DNA from 3 places in the Allobosea sp. 05T438 genome. Region 3 is predicted to be linked to each of the others. Evidence: predicted binding sites of a transcription regulator. Region 3 holds the regulator's gene; each other region holds the start of a gene.
What was found. Region 3 encodes LexA, which represses DNA repair genes until DNA is damaged. Its sites were predicted from a motif close to TGTTCNNNNTGTGTTCNG; they were not measured.
Positions count from the first base shown of each region.

Region 1: the regulator LexA is predicted to act here: its motif matches at 2,360-2,377, upstream of parE (DNA topoisomerase IV subunit B).
Region 2: the regulator LexA is predicted to act here: its motif matches at 2,724-2,741, upstream of AC1DIN_RS06580 (PA0069 family radical SAM protein).

Region 1 covers NZ_JBFTKQ010000006.1:142,450-147,052, forward strand. The annotation lists gene AC1DIN_RS14880 (LysR family transcriptional regulator) at 1-107, opposite strand, end outside; gene parE (DNA topoisomerase IV subunit B) at 267-2,348, opposite strand; gene AC1DIN_RS14890 (hypothetical protein) at 2,686-2,886, shown strand; gene AC1DIN_RS14895 (glycosyltransferase family 4 protein) at 2,958-4,175, shown strand; gene AC1DIN_RS14900 (hypothetical protein) at 4,183-4,603, shown strand, end outside.
Region 2 covers NZ_JBFTKQ010000002.1:575,002-579,604, forward strand. The annotation lists gene cydB (cytochrome d ubiquinol oxidase subunit II) at 1-259, shown strand, start outside; gene ypfJ (KPN_02809 family neutral zinc metallopeptidase) at 366-1,253, shown strand; gene AC1DIN_RS06570 (universal stress protein) at 1,306-2,118, opposite strand; gene AC1DIN_RS06575 (hypothetical protein) at 2,186-2,671, opposite strand; gene AC1DIN_RS06580 (PA0069 family radical SAM protein) at 2,796-3,989, shown strand; gene AC1DIN_RS06585 (ribonuclease HII) at 4,179-4,603, shown strand, end outside.
Region 3 covers NZ_JBFTKQ010000005.1:143,599-148,201, forward strand. The annotation lists gene trpC (indole-3-glycerol phosphate synthase TrpC) at 1-89, shown strand, start outside; gene moaC (cyclic pyranopterin monophosphate synthase MoaC) at 86-586, shown strand; gene AC1DIN_RS13275 (molybdopterin molybdotransferase MoeA) at 651-1,862, shown strand; gene lexA (transcriptional repressor LexA) at 2,047-2,757, shown strand; gene AC1DIN_RS13285 (ComEC/Rec2 family competence protein) at 2,751-4,603, opposite strand, start outside.

The sequences.
Region 1 (4,603 bases), on a different contig from region 3:
CCGACGGCAATGGCGTGGAAGATCCGGATGTCGTCCCAGGAGGCGCGCCCGGCGGCTGCCGCCAGATCGCCGTCGCGTCGAGATGGAGATGGAGCAGGCTCGGCCATAGCGTCAGCGGCCAGTCGCCCGCCGCGGTCCGGCGCTTGTCGTCATGACGTTCTGTAGAGAGGGGCGGGTTCGGCATGTGCGAACCCTGCCTGCAACGGCAGCGTTGGACAGCCCGGCGGCTGTGAAGCCCAGCCCCTCAGAATTGCGGGGCTCGTTCCTCACAGGTCGATCAGCTCCCCGGCGAAGGCGGCGCGTTCCTGGATGAAGGTGAAGCGTGCTTCCGGCTTGTTGCCCATCAGCCGCTCGACCGTATCCGAGGTTTCCTCCTTCGCCTCATGGTCCACCATGACCTTGAGCAGAATGCGCTTGGCTGGGTCCATGGTGGTTTCCTTGAGCTGCTGCGGCATCATCTCGCCCAGGCCCTTGAAGCGTGAGATCTCCGGCTTCTTGCCCTTGAATGCGGTCTCCAGCAGTTCGTCCTTATGAGCGTCGTCGCGGGCGTAGATGCTCTTGCCGCCATGCTGCAGCCGGTAGAGCGGCGGCACGGCGAGATAGAGATGCCCCTTCTCGATCAGCCGCGGCATCTGCCGCCAGAAGAAGGTGACGAGCAGCGACGCGATGTGGGCGCCGTCGACATCGGCGTCCGTCATCACGATGACCTTGTCATAGCGGAGATCGTCCTCGCGGAACTGCGTGCCGATACCGCAGCCGAGCGCCAGGATCAGGTCGGCGAGCTGCTGGTTGGCATTAAGTTTCTCGCGTGTCGCATTGGCAACATTGAGGATTTTTCCGCGCAGGGGCAGAATCGCCTGATTCGCGCGGTTGCGCGCCTGCTTGGCCGAGCCGCCGGCCGAGTCGCCCTCGACGATGAAGAGCTCCGATCCGGCCGCGCCGGCATTAGAGCAGTCGGCGAGCTTGCCGGGCAGGCGCAGCTTGCGTGTCGCGGTCTTGCGCGAGACCTCCTTTTCGAGGCGCCGGCGCAAGCGCTCCTCGGCACGATCCACCGACCAGTCGAGCAGGCGCAGCGCTTGCTGCGGGGCGGCGGCGAGCCAATGATCGAACGCGTCGCGCACCGCGCCCTCGACGATGCGGGAGGCTTCCAGCGTCGCCAGCTTGTCCTTGGTCTGGCCCTGGAATTCCGGCTCGCGGATGAAGACCGAAAGCATGGCCGCGCATGTCGCCATCACATCGTCGGAGGTGACCTGCGCCATGCGCTTCGACTGGCCGATGCGTTCGGCATGGTCGCGCAAGCCGCGCAGCAGGGCGATGCGCAGGCCCTGCTCATGGGTGCCGCCATCAGGCGTCGGAATGGTGTTGCAGTAGGAGGAGGAGAAGCCGTCCTCGCCGGTCGCGAGCCAGGCCACGGCCCATTCGAGCGAGCCATGGCTGCCTTCCTTGGTGATCTTGCCCGAGAAGATCGGCTCGGCGACCAGGTCCTTGCCCTCGATCTCGCGGCCGAGATAGTCGCGCAAGCCGCCGGGGAAGCGGAACACGGCCTCCGCCGCGACATCGCCTTCCGGCTTCAGCAGCGACGGCGCACAGGTCCAGCGAATCTCGACGCCGCCGAAGAGATAGGCCTTCGAGCGCGCCATGCGGAACAGGCGGGCCGGGGAGAAATGCGCGCCTTCGCCGAAGATCTGTGCATCGGGATGGAAGCGCACCTTGGTGCCGCGCCGGTTGGCGACCGGGCCGACCGTCTCCAGCGGTCCCTGCGGCAGGCCGCGCGAGAAGATCTGGCGATAGAGCGTCTTGCCGCGCGCAACCTCGACCTCGAGCCGGTCGGACAGCGCATTGACGACGGAGACGCCGACGCCGTGCAGGCCGCCCGAAGTCTCATAGGCCTTGGAGTCGAATTTTCCGCCGGCATGCAGCGTCGTCATGATGACTTCGATCGCCGACTTGCCGGGGAATTTCGGATGCGGATCGACCGGGATGCCGCGGCCGTTATCGGTGACGGCAATCGAGCCGTCCTCGAACAATTCGACATCGATGAAGGTGGCATGGCCCGCCACCGCTTCGTCCATGGCGTTGTCGATCACCTCGGCGAAGAGGTGGTGCAGCGCGCGCTCGTCGGTGCCGCCGATATACATGCCGGGCCGGCGCCGGACCGGCTCCAGTCCCTCCAGCACTTCGATGGCTGAGGCGTCATAGCCGGCCTCGGAAAGCGTGCCGTTGCGCGGCGCAGCGCCGGAACCGGCCGGCGCCTTCGGAGCTGCGGCCGGCGAGCGCGCTTCCGGCTTGGGATCAACCGCGCGAGGCCGCTCCGGCTCCCCGCCGAAAAGATCGCCGTTCTCGTCCATCACTGCCTGATGTTTCCTGATTCGTTCCGCCCAATCCTAGTGCATGAAGGACGGATTGTGCGACTTGGTTATTTGATCCGGCATTCGATCAGGCTCGGTTGCGGCGCCGGGCGCCGCGCCTAAGCCGATCTGCTTATAGACAGCTCCCCGACACATCGAAACTCTCTCGTTGGAGCCATGCACCGGTCGTCATCTGCGTGTGACGTTGCCGTGGCAGAAGAGCACCGGAACCGAGGCATTCAGCCTGCGTTAACCATCGCCACCGAGGATCGGTGTCACGATCGGGCCTATGCGGAGAATCGCAATGCGCTATGATCGGGCTGGGAGGGAGAAGACCGTGGCGTCGCGTCAGTCAGTGCCGGTGAAGGGCATCGCGGGTCTGCAGCGCACGGCGCGCCTCGCGGGGGAATGCTTCGGCCATGAGGATGTCGTCGGCGGCTCCCTTTCAGCGGCGCCCGAAAGCGCTTTATCGCGCTGGCTGTGGTGGGTCGCAGCGATCGCCGCAGCGACCGGGCTCGCCGCCCTCCATTTCTACTGATCGCTCGGACGGCCTGCGCGGAAATATCAACCTTTTGGCCCTACCCCTGACGGCGGAGGGGCTTTCCGCACATGCGTTGCGTCATCGTCAGCGATTTTGGTTCGGTCAATGGCGGCGCGGCGAAGGTTGCGATCGAAAGCGCGCGTGGCCTCGCGGAGGCCGGCGTCCGGATCGTCTTCGCCTGCATGATCGGTCCCCTCTCCGAGCGGCTGCAGCACCCGAATATCGAGGTGGCACTGTTCGAGGGCGAAGAGGTCTGGAAGGTCGGCAGCCGGCTCGCCGCCGCCCGGCAGGGTATCTGGAACGCAAAGGCGCATGAGGCGCTCGGCGCCCTGCTGCGCCGGCAGCCGCCCGGGGAAACGCTCGTCCACCTGCATCAATGGACCAAGGCGTTCAGCCCGGCCGCCATCGCCGCCGCCGGTGAGAGCGGCTTGCCGGTCGCCATCACCATGCACGACTATTTCTCGTTCTGTCCGGTCGGCGGCTATTTCGACTTCCGCGCCGGCAGACCTTGCCACCGCCAGCCGCTGTCGGCGTCCTGCATCGGCAGGAATTGTGATCGCGCCTCCTATGGCCACAAGCTCGTCCGGGTGGCGCGCCAATGGCGCTCGGACGCGGCGCTGCATCGACTGCGCGCGCCGCTCTTCATCCATGTCAGCCCCTTTGCCCGCAGCTTCGCCGAGCCCTTCCTGCCGAAGAATGCCCGCCACATCGTCGTCGAGAACATGATGGAGGCGCAGAAGCGCGCGCCAACCGATGTCGCGGCCAACCGCCACGCACTCTTCCTCGGGCGCTTCACGCAGGAAAAGGCGGCCGATCTTCTGGCTGAAGCGGTGGTTGTCGCGGGAATGCCGGTGCGCTTTGTCGGCGAGGGGCCGATGGAGACAGAGATCCGGCGCCTCAACCCGGCGGCGGAGGTGCGGGGCTGGGTTCCGGCCGACGCCGTGTTCGATGAGATCGAGCAGGCGCGCTGCCTCGTCCTGCCGTCGCTCTGGTACGAACCCGGGCCGCTCGTGATCGCCGAGGCGCGCTCGCGCGGCGTGCCGGTCATCCTCGCCCGCACGACCGGCCCGGCGAGCTGGGTCCGCGACGGTGAGGATGGGCTTCTGGTCGAGGGAGGCGATGTCGCCGGTCTGGCCAAAGCGCTGGCGACATTGCGCGACGACGATATCGCGACCCGCATGGGCGCCGCCGCCTATCGCAACTACTGGGCCGAGCCGCTGACTCTCGGACGGCATGTCAGACGGTCGATGGCGGGCTATGAAGCCCTGCTGGCACAGGCGGCGTGAGGGCGGCATGGCGAAGCTCGGTGCGCTCGCAGCCTATCTCTACCAGGCGGCCTTCGCTTTCGGGCTGCTGATCGTTCTCTCGCATCTGCTGCCGGCCGGCGACTATGCCGCCTATTCGCTGTTCGCCTCGATCGCGCAGTTCGGAGCGATCGCCTTCTTCGAATGGGTGCGCTTCGCCTGTAGCCGCTTCTATCCCGGCCCGGACGCAGCGAGCGAAGCGGCGGAGCGCGGCACGATCACCCTTGAGTTCGTCATAAGCGCCGCGCTCTGTGTCGTTGCCGGGCTTGCCGCGATGACATGGGGCGCATCGGCCTGGACCGGGCTGGCAGGGGCGGGCGCGGCGATCATGATCGCCGCAGGAGAACTGCACCTGACCATGCTGCGCTTCCGCGGCGCCTTCAGCCTGTTCTCGCGGCTGCAGAGTCTGC
Region 2 (4,603 bases), on a different contig from region 3:
GCTCCATGGCGCGCATGAGTTCACGCCCTTCGCGCTGACGGTCGCGATTTTCCTGCTCTGCTTCCTGGGGCTGTCGATCTCGAACTTCCCCTATCTGGTTCCGCCCGGCGTCACGATCTGGGATGCGGCGGCGGCGCCCTCCTCCCATATCTTCGTGCTGATCGGCGTCTCGTTCCTGCTGCCGATGATCCTGTTCTACACCGCCTTCGTGTACTGGACCTTCCGCGGCAAGGTCAGGGCCGACAGCGGCTATCACTAGGCAAGCCGGAGGCCGTCAGGCTTCGTTCAGCCGGAACCTGCAATGACGGCTTGAGTTCCCAGCATCTCCCGGCGAGATTGCGGGGAGTTTCGTCGAGGAACCGTCCATGCAGTGGGAAGATTATCGCCAGTCCGAGAATCTCGAGGACCGGCGCGGCGGCGGTGGCGGCGGCGGCTTCGCCGGCATGCCCGGCGGGCGCGGCGGCATCGGCATCGGCACAATGGTCGTGCTCGGCCTGCTCGGCTGGGCGCTCGGCATCGATCCGCGCCTGCTGATCGGCGGCGCCGAGATGATTGGTGGCATCGGAGGACGCGAACAGACGCAGGAAACCCGCCGCTCCTCCGGCCCACCGCAGGACGAGATGGGCCGCTTCGTCTCGGCCGTGCTGGCGCAGAACGAGGACGTTTGGACGAAGATCCTGCCGCAGCAGGCCAATATCCGCTACCAGGCGCCGCGGCTCGTGCTGTTCTCCGGCGTCGACCGCTCCGGCTGCGGCACCGCGCAATCGGCGATGGGACCGTTCTACTGCCCCGTGGACAAAAAGGTCTATCTCGACACCTCCTTCTTCCAGGAGATGCAGCGCAAGCTCGGCGGCGGCGGCGACTTCGCCTATGCCTATGTGATCGGCCATGAGGTCGGCCACCACATCCAGAACCTGCTCGGCATCCTGCCCAAGGCGAATCAGCTGCGCGAGCGCTCGTCCGAGCGCGACGCCAACGCCATCTCGGTGCGGATCGAGCTGCAGGCGGACTGCTTCGCCGGCGTCTGGGCACACAACATCCAGGCCATGGGCCGCCTCGACCAGGGCGATATCGAGGAGGCGATCCGCACCGCCTCCGCGATCGGCGACGACAAGCTGCAGAGGGCAGCGCAGGGCGTGGTCGTGCCGGATTCCTTCACCCACGGCTCCTCGGCCCAGCGGACGAAGTGGTTCAACACCGGCTTCCAGTCGGGCTCGATGCAGAGCTGCGACACCTTCCGCAACCCGGTATAGGCATCCTCGCACGGCCTGCCCGAATCCGAGCCCGGCTAGCTCATATTGATGATCAGGCGCCGGGCGCGATCAGGATGTCGGCCCGGACCGTGCCCAAGATCGTTTCGGCGGTGCTGCCGATCACCGTTTCGGAAAAGCCGCCCTGGCCGTAGCGGCCGGCGACGACCAATTGCGCCCCGGCCGCGGCGCGGCAGCGCTCGATGGCCGCAGTGGCATTACCTTCGACGACCTGCGTATCGAGGCGTGCGCTGAGGCTCGCCGGAAGCTTTGCCGCGTCGAGGAAGGCCGTCATCCCGGCCTCGGCCTCAGCCCGCAGGAAATCGCCCTTGCCTTGGAAATTGGTCCTGGGGCCGGGGCCGGGATAGGCATGGACCAGAAGCAGGCGCGCCTGCGGGAAGAGCTCCGCCGCCGCCAGCAGAGCCCGGCGCGAGCCCTCCGAGAAATCCGTGCCGACGACGATCGCCCCGTAAGGGCGGTCGGCGCGCCGGCGGACGATCAGCACCGGAACAGCCGCCCTGCGAACGATATAGTCAACGGCGGTGCCCACCACGTAGTCGCGGACGTCGTTGTAGCGCGCCACGCCGGTCACGATCAGCCCGCTGCCACGCTCGGCGGCCAGTTCTGCCAGGACATCCGGCAATGAGCCGCTGCGAACCAGCAGTTCCGCTTCGCCCGCCGCCAACGGCAGCTCGTCCCGCCACGCCGCCATCGCAACGACTGAACCGGCCTGCTCCGCTGCACTCACGACATGCAGGATCGCAAGTTTCGCATGCCATTCCCGCGCCAGCAGCAGCGCGCGATCCGCCGCCCTGTCGGTGCGCGAGGAAAGATCGCTCGCCAGAAGAATCTCGCTCGGTATCGTCATGTCAGCCTCCCGACAGCTCCAGCCTAGGAGGAGTCCGACGCGATGTCATGCCGGCCCGGCCATCGCCCTACCCGGCCCGCTCGCGCCACACCGGCAACCGTTGCGGCGCCTGGTCGAGGCGCCCTTCCAGGACCATCGCCTTGGGCAGCACGAGCCCGGACCGGAGCCTGAGCCCGGCAAAGGACAGCGCGACGCGCTCGAGCAGCGCGTCGCGGGCGGCGTGCAGCGGTATCAGGGCCGGCACCTCCGGCGTGACGAGTAGATGGCGCTCGACCACCAGCGCCCAATGTGCCTGTGGCACGTCGCCGGCCTCGAACAGCACGAGCCGGTCGCCGCGCGCCACAGAGGCTCCGCCCTGCCAGGCCTCGGCCGGGCCGATGCGCAGATAGCAGGCGCCGGTCGTGTCGGCGACGCGCTCGAAATCGGGAGCGCCCACTGTGTCGACGATCACCGCATGGCCGAGCAAGCCTTCCGCCACCGCCGGGATCAGCACGGCCAGCGTGGCGGCGAGAGCTCGCGGGGAACCATCGGCGCGGATCACGGCTGTGAGCATACGCAATGTTCTATGCCGCAGCGCAGCACGTCGCAATGCAGCTCTTGCCTTTTGTTCCTGTTATGTTCACTCTATCTGAGACCAGAGCGTGCCGATTCCCGGCACATGAACCGGTTCGAAAGCCATGCCCCAGGCCAGACCCACAGAAAGGCCCTATCCCGCGGCCCAGCCGCTGCGCCGGCACGACAGGGAGCCGACCGTCTCAGCGCCGGTCGTCGCGCCGGCCGATCCGCTCGCCTATGCCGGTCATCGCATCGACCCGGAGCGGCGGCGCGGACGCGGCGCCACGGTCAATCCCGGCGGGCGCTACGAAGCGGAGCAGCGCGTCACCGAAGATGACGGCTGGGGCTCTCTGGAAGAGCTGCCGCCGTTCAAGACCGAGATCGCCTACGAGAAGGCGCGCAGCATCATCACGCGCAACGACTCGCCGGACATCTCCTTCGACCGCTCGATCAATCCCTATCGCGGCTGCGAGCATGGCTGCGTCTACTGTTTCGCGCGGCCGACTCATGCCTATCTCGGGCTCTCGCCCGGCCTCGACTTCGAGAGCAAGCTGACGGCGAAGCCCGATGCCGCGGCATTGCTGGAGAAGGAGCTTTGCTCCCCCTCCTACCAGCCGCGCACCATCGCCATCGGCACCAACACCGATGCCTATCAGCCGATCGAGAAGAAGCTCAGGATCATGCGCCAGATCCTGGAGGTGCTCTCGAAGTTCAACCACCCGGTCGGCATCGTCACCAAATCGGCGCTGGTCCAGCGCGACATCGATATCCTTGCGCCGATGGCGGAGAAGGGGCTGGTCAAGGTCGCGATCTCGGTGACGACACTCGATCCGAAGACGGCGCGGGGCATGGAGCCGCGTGCCGCTTCGCCGCCCAAGCGGCTCGAGACGATCCGCAAGCTGTCCGAGGCCGGCATCCCGGTGACGGTGCTGGTCGCGCCCATCGTGCCGGCGATCAACGAGCACGAGATCGAGCGCATCCTCGACGCTGCCAAGGCGGCGGGCGCACAGGAGGCCGGCTATGTACTGCTGCGGCTGCCGCTCGAAGTGCGCGACATCGTGCAGGAATGGCTGCTGGCGCACCATCCCGACAAGCTCAGGCATGTGATGTCGCTGATCCGCTCGACGCGCGGCGGCAAGGACTACGATTCGCAATGGGGTCAGCGCATGGTCGGCTCCGGCCCCTATGCCTGGATGATCGGGCGGCGCTTCGAGCTGGCGGCCGAGCGCATCGGCTTCAACACCGCGCGCCGGCGGCTGCGGACGGACCTGTTCGTGAAGCCCGAGAAGGAGAAGGCGCAGCTGAGCCTGTTTTGAATGGACACGCGCGGAGGTCGTCCCGGGCGCAGCGAAGCGTGGACCAGCGATCGATACCGGAGCCCCTCTTATTAAAGGCTCGGGCATGGATCCCGGATCGGCGCCGCCCAGGGCGGCTTGTCCGGGATGACGGTGGAGGAGGACGACAGCGGTCTAGCTCGAAACGGCACTCTGTTGCATAAGCCCGCCATGCCCGCTGATTTCAGCCGCGAGACACACGCCATCGCCAACAGCCTCTGGCCACTGGCCGGCATCGATGAGGTTGGGCGCGGGCCGCTTGCCGGCCCGGTCGTGGCCGCCGCCGTCATCCTCGATCCGGCCCGCGTGCCGCATGGCCTCGACGATTCGAAGAAGCTGCCGGCGCCGATCCGCGAGGAACTCTTCGGCGAGATCATGGAGCGAGCGCTCGCCGTAGCCGTCGCCAGCGCCACGGCTGTCGAGATCGACGCGCTCAATATCCGCCAGGCGACGCTGCTGGCGATGCGCCGGGCGGTGGCCGCTCTGCCGCTCGCGCCGCTGCATGTGCTGGTCGACGGCAACGATCCGCCGCAGCTGAGCTGCGGCTGCGAGGCGATTATTCAGGGGGATGGCGCCGTGGCCTCCATCGCGGCTGC
Region 3 (4,603 bases):
TCGTCGGCGAGAGCCTGATGCGGCAGGCGGATGTCACGGCCGCGACGCGGTCGCTGCTGACCGGCACGGCGCAAGAGAGCGCGGCGTGAGCCGGCTCAGCCACCTCGACGCCCAGGGCCAGGCGCATATGGTCGATGTCGGCGACAAGGCCGAGACGACCCGCATCGCCGTCGCCGAAGGGAGCGTCGTGATGGCGCCCGGGACGATCGCGATCGTGCGCGACGGCAACGCCAGGAAGGGCGACGTGCTCGGCACGGCGCGCCTCGCCGGAATCATGGCCGCCAAGCGCACACATGAGCTGATCCCGCTCTGCCACCCCCTGCTGCTCAGCAAGATCGGGGTCGATCTCACGATCGACGAGGCATTGCCGGGCGTGCGCGTGCGCGCCGAAGTGAAGATGAAAGGCCAGACCGGCGTCGAGATGGAGGCGCTCACAGCCGTCTCGGTCGCCTGCCTGACCGTCTACGACATGGTCAAGGCGGTCGACAGGGCGATGCGGATCGAGAACATCCGGCTCATGCACAAATCCGGCGGCCAGTCCGGCGACTACGACGCAAAGGCTTCGCAGGAAGGAAGTCGAGCATGATGTCATCCGAAAACCGGTCCCCACTATTCGCTGCCGCGGACCTGCGGTTCGGCATCCTGCTCTGATGGCGCTCACCCCGGTCCCCGTCGCGCGCAAGGCGCTGCTCGACAGCATTCCAGGGCCGACCGGGGCCGAAACCCTGCCGCTCGCGCAATGCGCCTGGCGGGTGCTTGCCGGTGAGGTCAAGGCGCTCCGGACCCAGCCGCCCTTCGCCAATTCCGCCATGGACGGCTATGCCGTGCGCGGCGACGACATGGCGGCGGGCATCTCGCTCGCGGTGATCGGCGAATCCGCCGCTGGCCGGGCCTTCGAGGGCTCGGTCGGGCCGGGACAGGCCGTGCGCATCTTCACGGGCGCGCCAATGCCTGATGGCGCCGATACCGTCCTGATGCAGGAGGATGCCGACGGCGTCGACAGCCCGGCGATCCGCGTGCGGGTGCCGCCCGCCAAGGGCAAGTTCCTGCGCGCAGCCGGGCTGGATTTCCGCGAAGGCGACGTCCTGCTGCCCGCCGGGCGCGTGCTCGACAGCGCTGCGCTGGGCCTCGCCGCCGCGATGGGACATCCGACCTTGCCCGTCCGGCGCAAGCCGCGCGTCGCGATCCTTGCCACTGGCGACGAGTTGGTGGCTCCGGGCGAGCCGGTCGGGCGCGACCAGATCGTCGCCTCGAACTCCTTCTCGCTCGCTGCACTGGTCGAGAAGGCCGGCGGTGCCGTTCTCGATCTCGGCATCGCCCGCGACGACCACGCCGACCTCGCGGCCAAGATCGGCCAGGCGCGGGACGCCGACGCCGACGTCCTCGTCACGCTCGGCGGGGCCTCGGTCGGCGCGCATGACCTCGTGCAGGAGGCGCTGACGCGGGCCGGCATGTCGCTCGGCTTCTGGAAGATCGCGATGCGGCCGGGCAAACCCATGATGACCGGCCGACTCGGCCGCATGGTCGTGGTCGGCTTGCCCGGAAACCCGGTCTCCTCGATCGTCTGCGGCCATCTCTTTGTCCTGCCGCTGATCGAGGCTCTGCTCGGCATTGGGGAGGCCGACCGCGACCGCAGCATCCCCGCCCGCCTCGGCCGTGACATGCCGGCCAATGACGAGCGCGAGGACTATCTGCGCTCGGAGCTCGCACTGACGCCGGATGGCTGGGTGGCGACGCCCTTCGACCGGCAGGATTCCTCGATGCTCGGCACGCTGGCACGGGCGCAGGCATTGACGATCCGGCCTGCCCATGCCGCGCCGGCAAAAAAAGGCGACATCTGCCGCATCCTGCCGCTGCGCTAGATCACCGCTCATCCTGTCGGACGCGATCGTAGCGATCTGTATAGGGTTATCGCATCGGATCTGCCCGAAAAGTGGATTCCACTGTTCGCTTCGATGCCGGAGCCCGCTTGCGGAACACAAGTGGAACGCGTATGGTGTTCCTGCTTTGTTTCGAATCTAGCCTTCGAGAAGGCCGGCGGGGATCATGCTGACACGCAAGCAACACGAACTCCTGCGCTTCATTCAGGAACGCTTGCGTGAGAGCGGGGTGCCGCCCTCCTTCGACGAGATGAAGGATGCGCTCGATCTGCGCTCCAAGTCGGGCATCCACCGGCTGATCATGGCGCTAGAGGAGCGCGGCTTCATCCGTCGCCTGCCCAACCGGGCGCGTGCGCTCGAGATCATCAAGATGCCCGACGGGCTCGGCGCCCCGCAGCAGCGGCAGCGTTTCAACCCTGCGGTCGTCCAGGGCGGCCTCGGCTCGCAGCCGAATCTCACCAAGCCACGCCCTGCGTCCGATGAGGACAGCCGCTCCTCCATCGCGATCCCGGTCATGGGCCGCATCGCCGCCGGCACGCCGATCTCGGCGATCCAGAACCGTAGCCACACCGTCTCGCTGCCGCCCGACATGCTCGGCTCCGGCGAGCATTACGCGCTGGAAGTGCGTGGTGACTCGATGGTCGAAGCCGGCATCCTCGACGGCGACACCGTCATCATCCGCAAGCAGGATTCGGCCAATACCGGCGACATCGTCGTGGCGCTGATCGATGATGAGGAAGCGACGCTGAAGCGGCTGCGCAAGCGCGGCTCCTCGATCGCGCTCGAAGCCGCGAACCCTGCCTATGAGACGCGCGTGCTCGGGCCGGACCGGGTCAAGATCCAGGGCCGCCTCGTCAATCTGATGCGGCGCTACTGAAGGCGCTCGACCTCGGCTTCGCCGTCGGCGGAAGCCGGTGTCACACTCGGAGGCGCTGTCGAGGCTTGCGCAGGGCGCTGCTCACGGCGGCGGCTCCAAGGGCGGTCGGCAGCGTTCTGCTCCGAGACATGGCTGCTCCACCCCGATCCTGTTCGATAGAGCGAAGTCGCGCCGTCGCGCGATAACGCCATTCGCTCGATCAGCCGTGCCTTGCAGGTTCCGCTCCAGGGGATGGCGGTGACGACGAGGTCAGCCCGCATGCAGTCCTCGATAAGCGCCAACCTGTCGCGCGTGTAGGAAACGGTGCGCTGATCCGGCGTCCGTGCGACGCAGCCGAGCGCATCGCAGCTAATGCCGGCCCGCAGCGTCGGATCGTCCGGCGAACGGCGATCGCCATCAGCAGCGAGCCATTGCTGCAGCACGAAACGGCTCGGCTTGCCCGCAATCGCGAGGCGGCCATCCGGGCCCCGCACCGCCAGCCCCGAACCGTCGCGTTCGATCAGGATTTCCGGCCGCTCCGGCTTGCCGGCGATGGCCACGCCGAGCAGGAGCGGCAGCGCCGCCAGCCAGCGCCAGGGCGTGGTCCAGAGCGTCAGCCACAGCAGCGCCAGCACGAAGCAGGTCAGCACCGCCGGCCCGAAGGCTGCGATCATCACCGTGGAATGGTCGATGCTTGCGACCCAGTGCGCCACCTTGAGCACGACATCGGAAGCCAGCCCCATCAGCGCCCAGGCGGGCCAGTCCAGTCCGAAGGGGTAAGCCAGCACGCCGAAGACGGCCGCCGGCATGACGAAGAGCGAGACGAAGGGCAGCGCCATCGCATTGCCGAGCAGGCCGAAGGGATTGAAGGTCTGAAAATGATAGGCGCCGAAGGGCGCTGTCGCGGCCGTTGCCAGCAACGTGGTGACGACGATGCCGAGTGCCGCGGCCCAGACCGGCCCAAGCGGCCACGGCAAGCTGGGCGGCGGCTGGGAGCGCTTTCGGCTCTCCCAGCGTTCGGCAAAGGCGATCAATGCCGCGACGGCTCCGAAGGACATCTGGAAGCTCGGCCCGAGCAAGGCCTCCGGCTCGCGCAGGAGCACGATCATGGCCGCAAGCGCGAGATTGCGCATGCTCAGCGCCGCACGATCGACAAGGATCGCGCCGAGCATCACCAGCGTCATGATCAGCGAGCGCTCGGTCGCGACATCGCTGCCCGAGAAGATGCAGTAGGCGGTCGCGCCGAACATCGCTGCGGCCGCTGCGATCTTCTTGATCGGCCAGCGCAGCGCGGCGGTCTGGGAGAGCGCCAGCAGGGCGCGCACCAGCCAGAAGATCGTCCCGGCGGCGAGCACCATGTGCAGGCCGGAGATCGAAACGATGTGGTAGATGCCGGCGGCGCGCAGGTCGTTGTTCGTTGCCTCGGTGATCAGCCCGCGCTTTCCCGTAACGAGGGCGGCGGCGACCGCTCCACCCTGTCCGCCACCGCCTTCCGCGATGCGTTGGGTCAAGGCATTGCGCGCCCTGTCGATGGCGACATCGACGGCAAGACGCGTCGGCATCGGATGCGGCGATGGCACCAGGGCAATCTTGCCCGCGATGCTGCCGACTGCGCCAATGCCCCGGAAGAAGGCATCGCGACCGAAATCGTAGCCGCCGGCCCGTGCCGGCCCGGGCGGAGGCAGCAGCCGCGCCGTCGCGACGACATGATCGCCCGGCGCCACGGAACCGGCGCGGATATTGACGCGCACGCGCCTTGGGCGCTCGGCTGCCGGCATCCCGGCGAATTCCGTTACCAGCAGGACGATACGGGCGCCGCTGTCGCGTGCCTCGACGCTCTCGACGAAACCCGTCACCTTGCCGATTC